4 regions of the Bacillus sp. KNSH39 genome follow, and region 2 is predicted to be linked to each of the others. Evidence: riboswitches for the same ligand, from Rfam matches in the RefSeq annotation. Region 2 holds a riboswitch; each other region holds the start of a gene.

Region 1 (3,669 bases), 1.2 Mb from region 2:
GGAAATATACTGAATCATGGAAAGCATTAGAAAAACTTTATAAAGATGGCCGTGTTCGCGCTATCGGTGTGAGTAATTTCCACATTCACCACTTACAAGACGTATTTGAAATTGCTGAAATTAAGCCAATGGTCAACCAAGTGGAATATCACCCACGTTTAGCACAAGAAGAGCTACATGCATTCTGTAAAGAACATAATATCCAGCTTGAAGCTTGGTCACCATTAATGCAAGGACAACTACTAGATAATCCAACGTTACAAGAAATTGCGACAAAATATAATAAATCAACTGCGCAAATTATTTTACGTTGGGATTTACAAAACGAAGTTGTAACAATTCCCAAATCAATTAAAGAACATCGCATTATTGAAAATGCAAACATCTTCGACTTTGAATTAAGTGCTGATGATATGAAAGCAATTCAAGCTTTAAATGAAGATCGTCGCGTTGGTCCAGATCCAGATAACTTTAACTTCTAGTAGAAAAACCACTGCCATATGCAGTGGTTTTTCTATTTAATAAAACTGAAAATTTAAACTATATTTCATTTAGTTGACACTTCATTATTCAAGGTGTAAGATTTTGAATTATCAAAGAAACACAAAAATTAATAAAATTTATTCGTTTACTCATTGTATCAAGAGAGGTGGAGGGACTGGCCCTTTGAAACCTCGGCAACAGGTTCATTTTGAATACTGTGCCACTTCCTGCAAGCTTTATGCTTGAAAGATAGAATGAGGGACTTCGTTTATATACGGGTGCATAACTTGTACGTAAAAATCCCTCTTTCTCAATATGAAAAGAGGGATTTTTTATTTTTCATTTCCCTCATCATCATCCAAACTTAATTATTTAGGAGGAAAATCAAATGAAAAAGAAGTTTGTACCCGGTATTGCATCAGTTGTAGGAGTAAGTATTTTATTAACTGGTTGCGGTAGTTATAAAAACGAAGCAAGCGGAGCAAATGCAAAAGACGAGGCACCTAGTAAACAGGTTTTAAACTTATCTTCACCTACTGAAATACGAACAATGGATACGGCTCGTGCTACAGATACTGATTCTGGTCAAGTAATGAGAAACGTATTTGAAGGTTTGTATAATCTTGGTGAAGGTAACAAACCTGTTCCTGGTGTTGCAAAATCTCATGAAGTAAGTGGCGATAAAACGAAATACACATTCCATTTGCGAGATTCAAAATGGTCAAACGGCACTCCTGTTACAGCTAAAGATTTTGTGTTCGCTTGGCAACGTGCCGTAGATCCAGCAACAGCCTCTGAATATGCATTTTTATTCTTTGATATTAAAAACGCAACAAAAATTAACAACAAAGAACTTCCAGCCGACCAACTTGGTGTAAAAGCAGTTGATGACCATACGTTTGAGGTAGAATTAGAGCGTCCTGTTCCTTATTTTATTAGCTTAACAGCGTTCCCAACATTTCTACCAATTAATGAGGAATTCTTTAAAGTACAAGGTGATAAGTACGCTTTAGAAGATAATACAATCTTGTACAATGGAGCTTTTACACTAAGCGATTGGAAGCACGAACAAAGCTTTAAATTTAAGAAGAACCCTACCTATTGGGATAAAGATACTGTCAAACTAGAAGAAATCAATTTTAATGTCGTAAAAGAAAAATCAACAGAAGTAAATTTATTCGAGTCAAAACAATTAGATCGTATAAAACTAACATCTGACTTCGTCGATAAATATAAAAAGGATGCTAACTTTAAAGAACGTCCAAACGTAGGCGTACAATTTTTACGTATGAATCAACAAAACAAAGTACTTCAAAACGTTTCTGCACGCCAAGCAATTGATCAAACAATTGATAGAAAATCCTTTGTAAATACGTTATTAAATGATGGCTCTACACCAACATTTGGTCTCGTTCCAAAAAACTTTGCAAAAGGACCTGAAGGAAAAGACTTCCGTACTGCAAACGGCGATTTAACAAAAGTTGATACAAAATCTGCACAAGAGTTATGGAAAAAAGCTAAACAAGAGCTTGGTTCTGAAAAGATAACATTAGAATTATTAACGAGTGATGCTGACCTTGATAAGAAAACTGGTGAATTCTTAAAAGGACAACTAGAAAAGAATCTAGATGGATTAATAGTAAATATAAAACCTCAGCCGCGTAAGCAACAAGTTTCGCTTTTATTAAAAGGTGACTACGAAATCGGAATTGATGGCTGGAGCCCTGACTTTGCGGATCCAATTACATTCCTTGAGCTATTTACAACGAATAACCCTTATAACTTAGATCATTACTCTAATAAGGAATTCGATGAAACAATAGCAAAAGTGAAAACAACTTTAGCTGGTGATGAAAAAGCTCGCTGGGAAGCATTACTAGCATCCGAGAAAATATTATTTAAAGACTCTGTTATCGCTCCTCTTTACCAAAAAGGCGAATCTTATTTAGAACGTTCTTATGTGAAAGGAATTGTGCAAGTAGACTTTGCAGGTCAATTAAACTTCAAGTGGACAAAAATTGAAAAATAAAGTGAAACTTTAATAAGCGGGGGTTTCTTCATCCCCACTTATTATTAGCCCACACCAATTGTTTTTTTAGCAAAATATATTAAAAATAGGTTCTCTCACACATGAGAATCTGCTTTTTTAATATATTATTCTGATAAATTAACAATCTATTTTTATTATTGACATATAGTTCTTTTCAGTGTTAATATTCTAAATAATCAAAGAAACAAAATATTTCACCATCAAAATATAATGTCTACTACGTTGAAACATATAACGATAGATTATAGTTCGACATGTATATACATATAGAACACCTGATTACCTATAAACAAATATTTATAATAGGTTTTATCTCCTTCTATAGCTACTTCAAGACACGGACATTATGACGTTACGAACAACACATTTAGGGAGGAACGAACAATGAAGAAAAAAGTTGTACCTGTTGTTGCATCTGTTTTAGGGGCAAGTCTATTACTAACTGCTTGCGGGGGAAATAAAGATAATGCAAGCGGAGCGAAAGCAAACGATAAAGCACCTGATAAACAGGCAATTAACTTATCATTCGCTTCAGAAATTCCAACAATGGATGTTGCAAAAGCAACGGATGGGGAATCCATGAACGTAATGCGTAATGTTTTTGAAGGGCTATATGCAATGGGAGAAGATAACAAACCGATTCCTGGTGTTGCTGAGTCGGTTGACATTAGTCCCGATAAAACAAAATATACATTCCATCTGCGTGATTCAAAATGGTCAAACGGTACTCCTGTTACAGCAAAGGACTTCGTCTTTGCTTGGCAACGTGCCGTAAATCCTGATACAGCAGCTGAATACGCATTCTTATTCTTCGATGTACAGAATGCGAAACAAATAAACCAAAAACAATTACCAATTGATCAACTAGGGGTCAAAGCTGTTGATGACAAAACGTTAGAAGTACAACTAGACCGTCCTGTTCCTTACTTCTTAAGCTTAACGACATTCTCAACATTCTTGCCAATTAATGAAGAGTACTTAAAGTCTCAGGGCGATAAATACGGTTTAGAAACAAATCATTTAATTTACAACGGTGCTTTCACATTAGATAACTGGAAACACGAACAAAGTTTCCAATTGAAGAAAAACCCTAACTATTGGGATGCTAAAACGGTAAAATTAGAAGAAATCAACTT
Region 2 (3,669 bases):
TAAACGCTAGAAATTGTTTCATCTTGTGCTTGCCTCCCTTCGATTTGATACTCTTATCTTAACTATTTTTTCATCTTTCCATAACGAGCTTAAGAACCGTTTTTAACTCAGACTTAAGACCGAGTCATATTCAGCCCTTTACGCAAAAAAACGTGCAGAGTCTATTCTCTGCACGTTTTTTAATTACTAACATTCATATTAAATTAAGCTGTTTTATGATACTCTTTTTTCTCAGCTACTTTCGAAAACCTTGGAAACCCAATTAAAATAGAAACAATCCCACATACTCCAACTAAGATTGGATAAAATGCATATGGCAACAATTCAACCGGAGATAACGCTGCAAATCCTGCTGCCGTTAACATTTGGGCACCGTACGGAATTAATCCTTGCACACAACATGAGAAAAGATCTAATACACTCGCTGATTTACGAGGATCTATTTCATATTGATCTGCAATATTTTTTGCAAGCGGGCCTGTAAAGATAATTGAAATCGTATTATTCGCTGTACACATATTCGTCATACTCACTAAACCAGCAATACCAAATTCCGCTCCTTTTTTCGAACGAATATTACGTGTTAATACATTCATTAAATATTGAATACCACCATTATATTGGATTAATTCAACCATACCGCCAATTAATATAGCAAGTAATACTAACTCCATCATACCGCCCATTCCAGTCGTTACACTTTTAAAGAAACTTTCTAACGTGTAACTTCCATCTATAAGGCCGATAACACCAGATAGTACAGTTCCACCAGTTAATACAATAAGTACATTCCAGCCAAGTAGCGCTGTAATAAGTACTCCTGCGTACGGTAAAATCTTTATCCAATCAAAGCTATGTGCTTTAATCTGCGTGTCACTTCCTGAAGTAACTATTACTAATAGTACAATTGTAATAATAGCCGCTGGTAACACAATTAAAAAGTTCGTTTTAAACTTATCTTTCATTTCTGTTCCTTGTGAACGAACAGCTGCGATTGTTGTATCTGAAATAAATGATAAATTATCACCAAACATCGCTCCGCCAACAACAGTAGCCATTGCAAGCGCAATTGAGATATCAGTTTGACCACTAATACCTACAGCAATCGGCGCTAATGCTGCAATTGTTCCCATTGAAGTTCCCATCGCTAATGAAATAAATGCACCAATAACAAAGATTCCAGCTACGATAAATCCTGGCGGTAAAATAGTTAACGCTAAATTAACAGTTGAGTCTACTCCGCCCATTCCTTTAGCAGTTTCAGAAAACGCACCTGCAAGCACAAAAATTAATACCATAATCATAATATCCGGATTTCCTGCACCTTTAGCGAACCGCTCTACTTTCACATTAAAACTTTCTTTACGATTCATCACTAAAGCGACTCCTACAGCAATTGAAATCGCTACAAGTATCGGCAATTTATAGAAATCACCTGTAATAATTCCAGAACCAATAAATAGCGCCAAAAATATTCCAAGTGGTAATAAAGCTAAACCATTTCCTCTCGTTTCTTTCAAAGTACCATCTCTCCCTAGTTTCAACCTTTTTCTAATGAATAACAAAAGACCTCTTCCGATGAGAAGAGGTCTTATACATCTATAAGAAACACTCTTCTCATCTTTCAAGCACACGCTTGCTGGATTTGGCACAGCACTCTGAAATCGAGTCCGCTGCCGAGGCATCGTAGGGCCAGTCCCTCCGCCTCTCTTTATAAGAAGGTTTCATATTTATTTTTTAATAATAATTTCTTCCCTAACTTTACTCGCTTACAAAACAAAAGTCAATTATTTTTTGTATAGATTTTTTTGGTAATTATACAAAAATTTGAATACAACAATCATTTTAACTTTTCGATTTCTTCTTCCAATATTGAAATCCAATAAAATTCACTATTTTTTATTGTTGCTAATATCCATTTCGTAGTGTGCCATGCTAGCTCATACTCTTCCTTCGTGACATCACCACTTTTATAAGCATCCTCTAGCTCCTCTTCATCTAATACATACACCTTACCGCTAGATAATAATACTACATCTAAATATAAATCATCAAAATACGGTAAACCACGATCGTCTATTTTATATTCTTTCGCCACATCGATATAATATTGCACTAATTTTTTCTGATCATCTAACATAGCGGTAATCGCAAAGTTTTTCCCGTCTATGAAATATTGAATCCACGTATACTGATCTGCTGCAATACAAAGTTCTTCACCATCATATTCTTTACAACTAGGCTCTCTCACCTTTTTTATATCCAGTATTCCGAGCATTCCCTCTTCCACTTGCTTAACCGTATAACTCTTTTCTATTAGTCTCTTCCACGAAGAACCGTCACCATATTTTCGTTTCATTATGTCTGCTCCTCTTCTATATACAGAAAAGCTCCCACATATTATGTGAGAGCTTGTTCATATTATAATTAAGCCGCTTGACCCTTTTCAGAAATCTCTTTTAAATAAGCTTGTCCTTTTTCAGCGTCATATTGACCTTCCCACTTAGACATAACTACAGCTGCTAAAGAGTTTCCTACAACGTTAACTGCTGTACGAGCCATATCTAAAATACGGTCAATACCAGCAATGAACGCTAAGCCTTCAGGTGGAATACCTACTGTACCAAGTGTCGCTAATAATACAACGAATGATACGCCCGGTACACCTGCGATACCTTTTGATGTAACCATTAATACAAGTAATAATGTAATTTGTTGTGTAATAGATAAATCAATACCGTACATTTGCGCCAAGAAAATAGCCGCAATTGCTTGATATAAAGTTGATCCATCTAAGTTAAATGAATAACCAGTCGGAATAACGAAAGATGTAATTGCTTTCGGACAACCGAATTTCTCCATTTTCTCCATGATTTTTGGTAAAACTGTTTCTGAGCTTGCTGTAGAATACGCTAAGATCAGCTCGTCTTTTAAAATCTTAAAGAATTGGAAAATGTTAATTCCAAATATTTTCGCTGTAAGTCCTAAGACAACTACGACGAAGAAGATCATTGCCCCATATACAACAATTAGCAATTTCCCTAATGGAATTAATGAAGCAAGACCAAATGTAGAAACTGTAACACCAATTAGTGCAAACACACCAAATGGTGCAAATTTCATAACTTGGTTTGTTACATAAAACATTGCGTCAGCTACACCTTGGAAAAATTGAAGAACTGGTCTTCCTCTTTCACCAATTGCTGCTACACCTAAACCAAATAGTACAGAGAAGAAGATAATAGCAAGCATATCTCCGTCAGCCAATGACTTCATAATGTTCGTTGGAACAATATTTACAAACGTATCTGCAAATGAATGACTTTGTACTTGCTCTGTCGTATGTGTATATTTCGAAATATCTGTCTTTGTTAACTGCTCCATATTTACGCCTTTTCCTGGTTGGAAAATATTCGCTATTAATAGACCAACAATAATTGCAATTGTTGTAATAATTTCAAAGTAAATAATTGTTTTTCCGCCTAGTCGACCTAGTTTTTTAACATCGCCAACACCAGCAACCCCAACAACAATACTTGCTACAACAATCGGTACAACGATCATTTTAATTAATCGGATGAAAATATCACCAATTGGTTGTAAGTACTTCACAACAGCTGGATTATCAAAGAAAATCGCCCCAACCGCAATACCAAGCGCAAGCCCTAT
Region 3 (3,669 bases), 2.8 Mb from region 2:
GGCAGCATCTTGTAAAGCTTTTACGATATGCTGCGGTGTTGGTTGATCTGGATTACCTTGACCTAGATTAATAACATCGTGACCAGCTGCAACGACTTTGTTAACTTTTGCAACAAGTGAAGCGAAAAATTGTGTTGGCAATGATGTTACTATCTCAGAAGGTTGAAATAATTTCATACTTTCCACCTCTTTTGAAAGTTGTTACAATTCTAGTGACAAATGATATAATCTTTCCAGTATTTTGTAAAGAGAAAAATAAGAATGGGGCTGAAAAAATGAAAGTCGCATGTATTCAAATGGATATTGTTTTTGGAGATGTAGAAAAAAATATTGAGAATGCTAAAAATAAAATAAGTGAAGCTATGAAGGAAAGGCCAGATGTTATCGTCTTACCAGAACTATGGACAACAGGATATGATTTAACGAGACTTTCTGAAATTGCAGATAGGGATGGAGTGGAAACGAAAGAAAAGTTAATAGAATGGGCGAAGCGATATGATGTACATATTGTTGGTGGGTCCATAGCAAAGCAAACAGAGCAAGGCGTTACAAATACGATGTATGTTGTAAATAATGAAGGACAGTTAGTCAACGAATATAGTAAAGTACATTTATTTCAGCTTATGGATGAACATAAATATTTAATAGCTGGTAATGGTACGGGCGAATTTAAGCTAGATGATGTTGAATGCGCTGGAACAATTTGTTATGATATTCGTTTTCCAGAGTGGATGCGTGTTCATACTGCTAAAGGGGCAAAAGTATTATTTGTTGTAGCTGAATGGCCATTAGTTCGTTTAGCACATTGGCGTTTGCTATTGCAAGCAAGAGCAGTTGAAAATCAGTGTTATGTTGTTGCGTGTAATAGAGCAGGGAAGGATCCGAATAATGTGTTTGCAGGTCATTCTTTAATTGTGGATCCTTGGGGTGAAGTTGTAGTAGAGGCGAATGAAGAGGAATCAATTTTATTTGGAGAGCTTGAATTCGAGAAAATTAAAGAAGTACGTAAAGGAATTCCAGTTTTTGCGGATCGCCGTCCAGAATTATACAAATAAAATGTTGACAAGTGATTTTTATTCTTGGTATAGTCTTCAACATAAAGTTAAAAATTCAAAAAATTATACAACTCTTATCAAGAGCAGGTGGAGGGATTTGGCCCGATGAAGCCCAGCAACCGACCGTAATACCATTGTGAAATGGGGCGTTTATTACGCCAAAAGGCACGGTGCTAATTCCAGCAGAAAGTAAAACTTTCTGGCAGATAAGAGGGGAGAAGATAAACTTCAAACCTCTTTCTTAGTGGAAAGAGGTTTTTCTATGTTAGAAAAACCTCTGAATTTAAAAAGGGGGAGAAGAAGATGGGATATTATTCATTAACAGAAATAACAGCTGTACAATATGCGAAAGATCATGGCTATTTTGAAGAGAAGGCAAATGTCATTTGTCATGAAATTGGAGATGGAAACTTAAATTACGTGTTCAAATTAGATGATGGAGAGAAATCCATTATAATAAAACAAGCACTGCCTTATGCGAAAGTAGTTGGTGAAAGCTGGCCATTGTCTATAAAAAGAGCAACGATTGAAAGCAAGGCATTACAAATTTTTGCGCAGTATGTACCGGATTATGTTCCAGTAGTGTACAGTCATGACGAAGAGTTAGCGATAACGGTAATAGAAGACTTATCAAGACTAACAATTACAAGAAAAGGATTAATAGACGGAGAAGAATATCCGCTTTTATCCCAGCATATTGGTCGTTTTCTAGCACATGTTTTATTTTACACTTCAGATTTTGGTTTACAGTCAAAAGAGAAAAGGGTACTAGAAGGTACCTTTGTAAATCCGGACCTTTGTAAAATTACAGAGGATTTAGTGTTTACAGATCCGTTTGGGCATTATGATACAAATGATTATGAGCCAGATTTACAGCTCGTGGTTGATGAACTTTGGAGTGATAAAACTTTAAAACTAAAAGTAGCACAATATAAATATAAGTTCTTAACAAGAAAAGAAACTCTTATTCATGGTGATTTACATACTGGTAGTATTTTTTCGTCACCTTCTGAAACGAAAGTGATTGATCCAGAATTTGCGACATATGGCCCATTTGGGTTTGACATAGGTCAATTTATTGCAAATCTATTATTAAATGCGTTATCTAGAGAAGAAGAAAAGAGAAGTGTACTATTTTTCCATATAGAAAAGACGTGGAGTTATTTTGTAGAGACTTTTACAAAGTTATGGATTGGAGAAGGTGTAGAAGCATATACGAAAGAAAAACAATGGTTACCAATTATTTTGCAAAATATCTTTACTGATGCTGTTGGATTTGCCGGATGTGAACTAATTCGTAGAACAATTGGTTTAGCTCATGTAGCAGATTTAGATGAAATAGAAAATAAAGAAACAAGAATTCAAGCTAAGAAACAAGCGCTATCCTTAGGAAAAGAACTAATAAAATATGAATCTAAAAGTGCTGATATTCAACTGTTTCGAACATTATTTCAACAGACAGTTTCAAGGGGTGTAAAAGCATGAGTACAATCGTTACGGTTCCGAGATCTGTAAGTTGGAAAGGGGATGCAATTGCGGTATTAAATCAAACGAAATTGCCACATAGCACAGAATACAAAACATTAACGACTATTGAAGAGGTTTGGAAAAGTATCATAATGTTAGAAGTACGCGGAGCGCCTGCAATTGGAATTGTAGCTGCATTTGGCTTGGCGCTTGCAGCGAAAAAATATAATACTTTACATATCGAAGAATTTCAAAAGAAGTTTAATAGAGACTGTAACTATTTAGGGACATCACGCCCAACGGCAGTAAATTTATTTTGGGCAATTGATCGTATGAGAGAATCTATTCGAGAGATTACTACAATAAAAGAAGCGCAAAAAATATTAGAAGAAGAAGCGCTTCGCATTCAACAGGAAGATGAAGAGGTGTGTCGAAATATTGGGGAATATGCGTTAACATGTTTTAAAGATGGCGATAATATTTTAACAATCTGTAACGCTGGAAGTATCGCAACTGCCAGATATGGAACTGCATTAGCTCCCTTTTATATTGGAAAAGAGAAAGGTGTGCGTTTACATGCATATGCGTGTGAAACGAGACCAGTTTTACAAGGTGGTCGCTTAACGACGTGGGAATTGAAGCAAGCAAATATTGATGTGACCCTTATAACAGATAATACTGCAGCTCATGCTATTCAAACGAAAGAAATAAACGCAATTATTGTGGGGGCGGATCGAATTGTCGCAAATGGAGATACAGCCAATAAAATAGGGACAATGAATTTAGCTATTTTAGCAAAGTACTTTAATATCCCATTTTACGTTGCTGCGCCACTGTCAACATTTGATGTTACGAAAGAAACTGGAGCCGAAATTATTATTGAAGAAAGAGATGAAACAGAAGTTACGAAAATCTTTGGAAAACAAGTAGCACCAATTGGAACGGATGTTTATAATCCAGCATTTGACATAACGCCGAATGAATTAATTACAGGAATTATTACTGAGAAAGGTATTATACGCGGGGACTATAAACGAGAAATTGCATCATTATTTGAAAAACAAGCTAATACATAATAGCTTGTTTTTTTATGCCTAAATGCAGTGTTTTCTCTTACTTATATAATGAAAGGAGGGGAAGAGGGTGG
Region 4 (3,669 bases), 2.2 Mb from region 2:
CTCAAATGTAATATGACCTAATTCCGGTAAAATTAATTTATTCATCGCAAGGCGAACCGCTCCGCTAGACCCTGGCATCGAGAAGACTACTTTGCGCCCAATTGTACCACCAATCGCTCTACTTAACATTGCGCTGCTTCCGATATCTTCTAAATAACTAATCATACGGAACAGCTCACCAAATCCAACAATTTCTTTATCTAATAACGCTGATACTGCTTCAATTGTGACATCGCGTTTCGTAATACCAGTACCGCCATTTGTTAATACAACATCTACATCTTCCTTATGATAACCAGCTAACACTGCTTGCTGAATACTTTCTTTATCATCTTTTACAATTTCATAAGAAGTTACTTTATGTCCCGCTTCTTTTAACAATTCATGTAATAGTTGTCCGCTCTTATCTGTTTCTTCCGTACGTGTATCGGAAATCGTCACGATCTTGCAACGCACTTCTTTTGGAGCTTGTTTTTTATGTTCAGTTACACTCATTTTTTATCTTTCCTTTCTTAAAGACTTTTCTTCATTTTATCATACATACCTTTACACAATTATGTATGAAGCCAATCATGCGCCATGATACAATATAAGTATACTAACCCACAAAAAGGAAAGTGCCCTTTCTTATACTCCTAGACTACACATCTTTAGCTACTCTTTATATTTTCTACATAATAGAATTCAATTTTAAAACTTGTACTAAAAAATAAATTGGAGGTCTACATAGTATGGAACTTTATAAAAAATTAACAACAACATTTATCCTCTTATTCATCGCTTCAATCACTGTCGGCTTTTCCTTAAAAGGCGCAATTCCATACGCTACATTAGTAAGCATTATATTCGCGACACTATTTTTACTAAGTAGTGCATTTTGCGCAGGTAAAGCACGTCAAATGAAAGGTTGATTACATATGTTCCAGAAGAAATCAATCCTTTGTAAATCATGTGAAAAGGAAATACAAAAGGAGGACTTACATTGTTTGAATCAAACCGTATCCAGTTACGAAAGTTTTCCGAAGATGATATTCTAACATATTATAAATGGCATAATGATATAGACGTTATGAGTTCAACTACTCTCACTCTTGATAAACCTTCCCTTCAAGACACAGAAAAACTTTGCCAGCAATTTATTCATTCTTCGGACTCTAAGAGCTATATCATTGAAGAAAAATCTACGCATCTTTCAATTGGTATTACTTCTTTAATTCATATTGATTCGTATAATCGAAACGCTGAATGTATTATTGATATTGGTAACAAGGATTACTGGGGGCAAGGTTATGGGAAGGAAGCTTTCACCTTATTATTGGATTATGCATTTTTAGAATTAAATTTACATCGCCTTTCTTTACGAGTATTTTCTTTTAACGATAGAGCAATTAAATTATATAAATCACTCGGTTTTCAACATGAAGGAACTTGTAAAGAAGCTATATTCCGCAATGGCAATTGGCATGACATTGAACTCTTCGCTTTATTCCAACGTAATTATAAATAAAAAAAGCTTTGCGCTCACCGCGCAAAGCTTTTTTTCATATATTATAGACCAGCTTGCTCTTTTAAAGCTGCTGCTTTGTCTGTACGTTCCCATGATAGATCTACATCAGTACGTCCAAAGTGGCCGTAAGCTGCTGTTTGTTTGTAAATTGGGCGACGTAAGTCTAGCATTTTAATAATACCAGCTGGGCGAAGATCGAAGTTGTTACGAACTAGCTCTACTAGTACGTCTTCAGATACTTTACCAGTGCCGAATGTATCAACTGAAATTGATACTGGTTGTGCTACACCGATTGCGTATGCAAGTTGTACTTCTGCTTTTTCAGCAAGACCAGCTGCTACGATGTTTTTCGCAACATAACGAGCTGCATATGCTGCAGAACGGTCAACTTTCGTTGCATCTTTACCAGAGAATGCACCGCCACCGTGGCGAGCGTATCCACCGTAAGTATCAACGATGATTTTACGTCCTGTTAAACCAGCATCACCTTGTGGTCCACCAATTACGAAGCGGCCAGTTGGGTTAATGAAGAATTTCGTTTCTCCATCCATTAATTCTGCTGGTACTACAGCTTTAATTACGTGCTCTTTTAAGTCGCGATCGATTTCTTCCCATGTAACATCTGGGTGATGTTGTGTAGAAATTACGATAGTATCAACACGTACTGGTTTACCATTTTCATCATACTCAACTGTAACTTGCGTTTTTCCATCCGGACGTAAGTATGATAATGTATCATCTTTACGTACTTCAGTTAAACGGCGAGCTAATTTGTGAGCAAGCGAGATTGGAAGTGGCATTAACTCTTGTGTTTCATTACATGCGAAACCAAACATTAAACCTTGGTCTCCTGCACCAATTGCCTCAATCTCAGCGTCAGTCATTTGACCTTCGCGTGCTTCTAGCGCTTGGTCAACACCCATAGCGATGTCAGCAGATTGCTCATCGATAGATGTTAAAACTGCACAAGTTTCTGCATCGAATCCGTATTTTGCGCGTGTGTAACCAATGCCTTGAATTGTTTCACGAACGATTTTTGGAATATCTACGTAAGTAGAAGTCGTAATTTCCCCCGCTACCAATACTAAACCAGTTGTTACAGTTGTTTCACAAGCTACACGTGCATTTGCGTCTTTTGATAAGATCGCATCTAAAATTGAATCAGAAATTTGGTCACAAATTTTATCTGGATGTCCTTCAGTTACAGACTCAGATGTGAACAGATGACGTTTTTTTGTCATGTGGTAAACCTCCCTACAGTAATTGTATATATTGTACGGAACTCATCCTTAATTTGCCACAAACTGCGACATACATTTATTCTCCCACACAAGCATACAGAAAAACCTTTCCTACTTTACATAGAGGAAAGGTTTAATTTGCTACTTGCATACTGCTTTTTGCCCTTCGCTCTTATCGTTCGAGACCTGTAGCCTCGCACAGGTTTTAGCACCTATTCACCTGTATTTACCACTACAAGTGAGGTTGCTGGGCTTCATCGGGCCTGTCCCTCCGCCAGCTCGGGATAAGAGAGTATCCGTCCCAACCTATACTAAAGAAATGATATTCATTTGTCAATTAATATTCACATTTTCCTGAAAGTTTTTCTCAATACGCCTGAAATGAAATATTAATAGGGAAATAATGCATTCACACAAACAAAAAGAAATAAATAGTATACATTATTTATATAATTGTGTTATACTCTTGTTGGGGATTACGAGAAATATTTCATTAAATGAAAAGGATGGTATATAAATATGAGTACTGTGAATGTCCAAATTGGTTTACACGAATTATTGAACGGAAGCAATGCACAGATTCAACTAAGTGTTCCGCAATTAGTGGAAAAAGTATTAATGCGAAATGAAGGGAAATTAACTTCGACTGGTGCCGTTTCTGCTTCAACTGGAAAATATACAGGACGTTCTCCTAAAGATAAATTTATTGTGAAAGAAGCATCGGTTGCTGACAAAATTGCTTGGGGAGCTGTGAACCAACCGATTTCTGAAGAACATTTTAATAAATTATATACTAAAGTTTTAGAATACTTAAAAGAAAAAGAAGAGTTATTCGTCTTCAAAGGATTTGCAGGCGCTGACCGCAATTACCGCCTACCAATTCAAGTTATTAACGAATATGCATGGCACAATTTATTTGTA

What was found. A riboswitch is a leader RNA that binds a small molecule or an ion and turns the genes downstream of it on or off. The one in region 2 is predicted to bind S-adenosylmethionine.
Region 1: another riboswitch for S-adenosylmethionine. It lies ahead of ACUL40_RS20795 (peptide ABC transporter substrate-binding protein); the one in region 2 lies ahead of ACUL40_RS27265 (Na+/H+ antiporter NhaC family protein).
Region 3: another riboswitch for S-adenosylmethionine. It lies ahead of mtnK (S-methyl-5-thioribose kinase); the one in region 2 lies ahead of ACUL40_RS27265 (Na+/H+ antiporter NhaC family protein).
Region 4: another riboswitch for S-adenosylmethionine. It lies ahead of metK (methionine adenosyltransferase); the one in region 2 lies ahead of ACUL40_RS27265 (Na+/H+ antiporter NhaC family protein).

What each region holds. Positions count from the first base shown of each region.
Region 1 covers NZ_JBQXYO010000001.1:4,051,737-4,055,405, reverse strand. Annotated here, with positions in the region: gene ACUL40_RS20800 (aldo/keto reductase) at 1-482, shown strand, start outside; SAM riboswitch class I at 635-739, shown strand; gene ACUL40_RS20795 (peptide ABC transporter substrate-binding protein) at 872-2,512, shown strand; gene ACUL40_RS20790 (ABC transporter substrate-binding protein) at 2,918-3,669, shown strand, end outside.
Region 2 covers NZ_JBQXYO010000001.1:5,299,597-5,303,265, reverse strand. Annotated here, with positions in the region: gene ACUL40_RS27270 (lmo0954 family membrane protein) at 1-22, opposite strand, end outside; gene ACUL40_RS27265 (Na+/H+ antiporter NhaC family protein) at 204-1,520, opposite strand; SAM riboswitch class I at 1,615-1,720, opposite strand; gene ACUL40_RS27260 (DUF402 domain-containing protein) at 1,841-2,359, opposite strand; gene gltP (glutamate/aspartate:proton symporter GltP) at 2,428-3,669, opposite strand, start outside.
Region 3 covers NZ_JBQXYO010000001.1:2,456,176-2,459,844, reverse strand. Annotated here, with positions in the region: gene ACUL40_RS12375 (pyridoxal phosphate-dependent aminotransferase) at 1-177, opposite strand, end outside; gene ACUL40_RS12370 (carbon-nitrogen family hydrolase) at 192-1,055, shown strand; SAM riboswitch class I at 1,127-1,268, shown strand; gene mtnK (S-methyl-5-thioribose kinase) at 1,359-2,540, shown strand; gene mtnA (S-methyl-5-thioribose-1-phosphate isomerase) at 2,537-3,598, shown strand; gene ACUL40_RS12355 (YvrJ family protein) at 3,666-3,669, shown strand, end outside.
Region 4 covers NZ_JBQXYO010000001.1:3,140,522-3,144,190, forward strand. Annotated here, with positions in the region: gene ACUL40_RS16060 (MogA/MoaB family molybdenum cofactor biosynthesis protein) at 1-495, opposite strand, end outside; gene ACUL40_RS16065 (hypothetical protein) at 732-911, shown strand; gene ACUL40_RS16070 (GNAT family N-acetyltransferase) at 983-1,507, shown strand; gene metK (methionine adenosyltransferase) at 1,549-2,748, opposite strand; SAM riboswitch class I at 2,918-3,039, opposite strand; gene pckA (phosphoenolpyruvate carboxykinase (ATP)) at 3,268-3,669, shown strand, end outside.